DNA from 2 places in the Pseudoxanthomonas sp. SE1 genome. Region 2 is predicted to be linked to the other one. Evidence: predicted binding sites of a transcription regulator. Region 2 holds the regulator's gene; the other holds the start of a gene.
What was found. The regulator FliA, encoded in region 2, starts transcription of late flagellar genes. The targets are predictions, from matches to a motif close to TAAAGTTTNNCNNNCNNNGGCCGATAA.

Region 1 (2,393 bases), 1.2 Mb from region 2:
CACCGCCGAAGGCCGCGTGGCCGTGGCCCAGGATGGCGGCAAGGCCGTGCTGGTCGAGATCAACTCCGAGACCGACTTCGTCGCCAAGGACGCCAACTTCATCGCCTTCACCGACGCCATCGCGCAGGCTGCGCTGACCTCCGGCGCCGCCGACGTCGAAGCGCTGAAGAGCGCCAAGCTGGCTTCGGGCGAGACCGTCGAGGAAGCCCGCGCCGCCGCCATCGCCAAGCTGGGCGAGAACATGCAGATCCGTCGCCTGGTGTCGATCGACAGCGCCAACAACGTCGCGGCCTACGTGCACGGCGGCAAGATCGGCGTGCTGGTCGAGGTCAAGGGCGGCGATGCCGAACTGGCCCGTGGCCTGGCGATGCACATCGCCGCGATGAATCCGCCGCACAACAAGGCCGCCGACGTGCCGGCCGAGTTCGTCGCGAAGGAAAAGGAAATCGAGCTGGCGAAGATGTCGGACAAGGACAAGGCCAAGCCGGCCGACATCCTGGAGAAGATCATCTCCGGCAAGATCAACAAGATCGTCAACGAAGTGACGCTGTACGGCCAGCCGTACGTGCTGGACAGCGACAAGTCGGTCGAGCAGGTGGTCAAGGCCGCCAGCGCCGACGTGGTCGGCTTCCAGCGCCTGGTGGTCGGCGAAGGCATCGAGAAGGTGGTGGAAGACTACGCCGCCGAAGTCATGAAGCAGGCCGGCCTGGCGTAAGCCTTTCCGCTCCGCTTCGACGGAAAAGCCGCGGGGAACCGCGGCTTTTTTGTTGCCTGCAAAGATCGCGGGGCGGATGCCGCGCTGTGCACGCCACGACCGTTCGTCGAACACGACTCAAGTTTGCACGTCCCGTGCCGAAACTGGTTTCAAACGTGACACTTCGTCGCGCATTGCCGGCATCCTGCCTGCAATTCCCACCTGCGTGGCCCGCACCCGGATGCGTCCCGAACTCGAAGCCCAGTTGCTGAACTGCCGCAACCTGCCCAGCCCGCCCGGCGTTGCAGTGCGGATCATCGAGCTTGCCCAGGATCCCGACGTGGTAATGGCGACGGCCGCCGACACGATCGGCCTGGACGCGGCACTGAGTGCGCGCATGCTGCGCATCGCGAACTCTCCGCTCTACGCCAGCCGCCGCCGGGTGGAAAACCTTTCCCAGGCACTGACGGTGCTGGGCCTCAATGCCACGCTGACCTTGGCACTGGGGTTCTCGCTTGCCCACTGCCGCAGCGGCAGCCACCCGGTCGCGCAGGAACGCGTCTGGCGGCGCAGCGTGATCGCCGCACTGGCCAGTCGCGTACTGGGCCAGCACGCCGGCGTGCGCAAGGCAGAAGAGCTGATGCTGGCCGGCCTGCTGCAGGACATCGGGATGCTGGCCCTGCTGGAAGTCCTCGGCGACGACTATGCGCGGCTGATCGAACGCACCACCGGCAACGCCGAACTGCTGGCGGCCGAGCGCGACTGGCTGGGGTGCGACCACGCCACGATAGGGGGCTGGCTGGCCCGTCAATGGAACCTGCCCGCGCTGCTGAGAGAAGCGATCATCGAGAGCGAAATGTCGGCGTCGGACAGTACGTTCAATGCCTGCGTGGCCGTGTCCGGCCACGTGGCCGACATCTGGCTGGCCGGCATGGACGAGGCACGGACGGAGGAAGCCCATCGCCACGCCGCCATGCAGGCGGCGACGCGGCTCGGGATGGATTACCCGGCATTCCTCGCCACGACAGAGGAAATGCTCGCCGCGTTGCCCGAGGTCTACGCGATGTTCGACGTGCCGCCCGCAGCGCCCGCCCGCATCCAGGCCTTGCTGGACCATGCGCGCGAGCTGCTGGTCGTGCGCAACCTGCGCGAAATCCAGGACGCGGCGCGTGCCCGCAAGGAAGCCAACGAGCACGAAGACCGTGCGCGCCGGCTGGAGGAGGAGGTGCGGCGCGACCCCTTGACTGGCGCGTACAACCGCAGCCAGCTGGAAGAAGTTCTCGAGAAGGAGTTCGACACCGCCACGCGGCATGGCTGGCCGCTGTCGATCGCCTTCATCGACCTGGACGACTTCAAGCAGGTCAATGATCGCTGGGGGCACCTGGTCGGCGATGAAGTGCTGCGCAATTTCGCCAAGGCGCTGATGCGCCAGGTGCGCAGCAGCGACATCGTCGCCCGCTACGGTGGCGAGGAGTTCCTGGTGGTGTTGCCCGGCATCGGCGAAGAGGCTGCCGCCCAGGTCGTGCGGCGCATCCTGTCGGAAGTGGCCGACGTCGCGATGGCCGATGTCGACGGAAAGCCACTGCACATCACCTTCTCCGCAGGCCTGGCGACCCAGGGCGCACTGGAACAGTTCCGTCACGTCGACGACCTGCTCCGTGCGGCGGATGAGGCGCTGTATGGCGCCAAGCGCGAAGGG
Region 2 (2,393 bases):
GTGGACCACCAGTTGCCGATGACCTGGGTGACCGACGGCCAGCGCGTTCCCCACGATCTCCACCGCGCCAACAGCGCCCACCTCGTGCTGCGGCTGGACCAGCTGCGCCGCGAAGCCGACGAACCCTGCTCGACCGAGGCCACCCATGTCGCCTGACCACCTGTTGCAGACCAATCCCCGCGGCACGCCGCCGATGCCCGGCGCATTCCATCCCGTGCGCGTCATCGCCATCACCGGCGGCAAGGGCGGCGTGGGCAAGACCAACGTGTCGGTCAACCTGGCCGTGTCGCTGTCCGAAATGGGCAAGCGCACGCTGCTGATGGATGCCGACCTCGGCCTGGCCAACGTGGACGTGCTGCTGGGGCTGTCGCCGAAGTTCACCCTCGCCGACCTGGTCGCCGGTCGTTGCGCACTGGAGGATGTCCTGCTGGAAGGGCCCGAAGGCGTGCTGGTGGTTCCCGCCTCGTCGGGTTTCCGCCACATGGCCGAACTGGCCCCGGCCGAGCACGTGGGCCTCGTCAACGTGTTCTCCGAGCTGCAGCGCGCACTGGATTTCATGGTGGTGGACACCGCCGCCGGCATCACCGACAGCGTGCTGACCTTCTGCCAGGCCGCGCAGGACACCGTGGTGGTGGTCTGCGACGAACCGGCTTCCATCACCGACGCCTACGCGCTGATCAAGGTGCTGGCGCGCGAGCGTGGCCTGGACCGCGTGCACGTCATCGCCAACATGGTCCGCGACCCCAACGAGGGCCGGAAGCTGTACGAAAAACTCGCCCGCGTCTGCGAGCGCTTCCTCGGCGACGTGGCCCTGCACTACCTGGGTGCCGTGCCGCAGGATGACTGGCTGCGCCGTGCCGTGCAGCGCCAGCAACCCGTCGTCAAAGCCTACCCGGGCAGCCCGTCGGCACGCGCCATCGCCGAGATCGCGCGCATGACCGCGCGCTGGCAGCCGCCGCTGGGAGCGCGTGGCAACGTCGAGTTCTTCGTCGAACGCCTGATCCAGCGGGGAGTCGCCGCATGAACACCGCCGCCGCCCAATACCGCGCGGTGCAACGCAGCACCGCGAACGATTTCGTCACCCAGCACGCCGACCTGGTCCGTCGCATCGCCCATCACCTGGCCGCACGCCTGCCGGCCAGCGTGGAGGTCGACGACCTGGTGCAGGCCGGCATGATCGGCCTGCTGGAAGCCTCGCGCAGCTACGATGCCGAGCAGGGCGCGTCGTTCGAGACTTACGCCTCCATCCGCATCCGCGGCTCGATGATCGACGAGATCCGTCGCGGCGACTGGGTGCCGCGCTCGGTCCACCGCCGCGCCCGCCAGGCGGCCGCCACCGTGCGCGAGATCGAACAGCGCACCGGCCGCGCCGCCATCGCCACCGAAGTGGCGAGTGCGATGGAAATGCCGCTGCCCGAATACCTGCGCCTGATGGAAGACGCCGCGCGCGGCCAGGTCCTGAGCCTGGAGTCGCACATCGACGACCACGGCGAACCGAACACCGCGCGCACCGGCGGTCCCTCGCCGGAGCAGCATCTGGAGCGCAGCGAATTCCGCCAGCAACTGGTCAAGTCCATCGGCCAACTGCCGGAACGCGAGCAGCTGGTCCTCTCGATGTACTACGAGCAGGAACTCAACCTGAAGGAGATCGGCGCCGTCCTCGGCGTCAGCGAGTCGCGCGTCTGCCAGATCCACGGCCAGGCCATGGTGCGGCTGCGTGGACGCCTGCAGGTGTTCGAGAAGGCCGACGCCGGCCTTGAGGACGACGGTTGACGCTGTAGGAGCGCCCTGGGGCGCGATGCTTTTGCCGTCACCCCCAAACAAGAGCATCGCGCCCAAGGGCGCTCCTACAAAGCGGCGTCGCCTCCGCTAAATATTTCCCGGCCCCGGCCGATACCCCCACCAGACGCACCGTCCACGCAACACCGGAGCACCCGTGACCAACAAGAACATGCGCATCCTCATCGTGGACGACTTTTCCACCATGCGCCGCATCATCAAGAACCTGCTCAATGACCTGGGCTATACCAATACCGCCGAGGCCGAGGACGGCAACAGCGCGTTGACCGCACTGTCCCAGGGCAGCTTCGAGTTCGTGGTCACCGACTGGAACATGCCCGGCATGACCGGCATCGAGTTGCTGAAGGCCATCCGCGCCGACGACCGCTTCAAGACCCTGCCGGTATTGATGGTCACCGCCGAAGCCAAGCGCGAGCAGATCATCGAAGCCGCCCAGAACGGCGTGAATGGCTACATCATCAAGCCGTTCACCGCCCAGACGCTGGAAGAGAAGCTGGGCAAGATCTTCGAACGCCTGGGAGCGGCCGCCTGATGACCGCCGTGGTCGATGTCGCCGGCGCCCGCGCCGCGCTGGTGGAAAAACTTCAGCACGC

Region 1: a site for FliA is predicted at 833-859, ahead of OY559_RS05630 (GGDEF domain-containing protein). Genes of this name have one in related genera too.

Annotation. Positions count from the first base shown of each region.
Region 1 is NZ_CP113783.1:1,231,070-1,233,462, reverse strand. Features, by position in the region: gene tsf (translation elongation factor Ts) at 1-715, shown strand, start outside; gene OY559_RS05630 (GGDEF domain-containing protein) at 936-2,393, shown strand, end outside.
Region 2 is NZ_CP113783.1:2,396,090-2,398,482, forward strand. Features, by position in the region: gene flhF (flagellar biosynthesis GTPase FlhF) at 1-156, shown strand, start outside; partial or broken gene OY559_RS11350 (MinD/ParA family protein) at 212-1,024, shown strand; gene OY559_RS11355 (RNA polymerase sigma factor FliA) at 1,021-1,773, shown strand; gene cheY (chemotaxis response regulator CheY) at 1,952-2,332, shown strand; gene OY559_RS11365 (protein phosphatase CheZ) at 2,332-2,393, shown strand, end outside.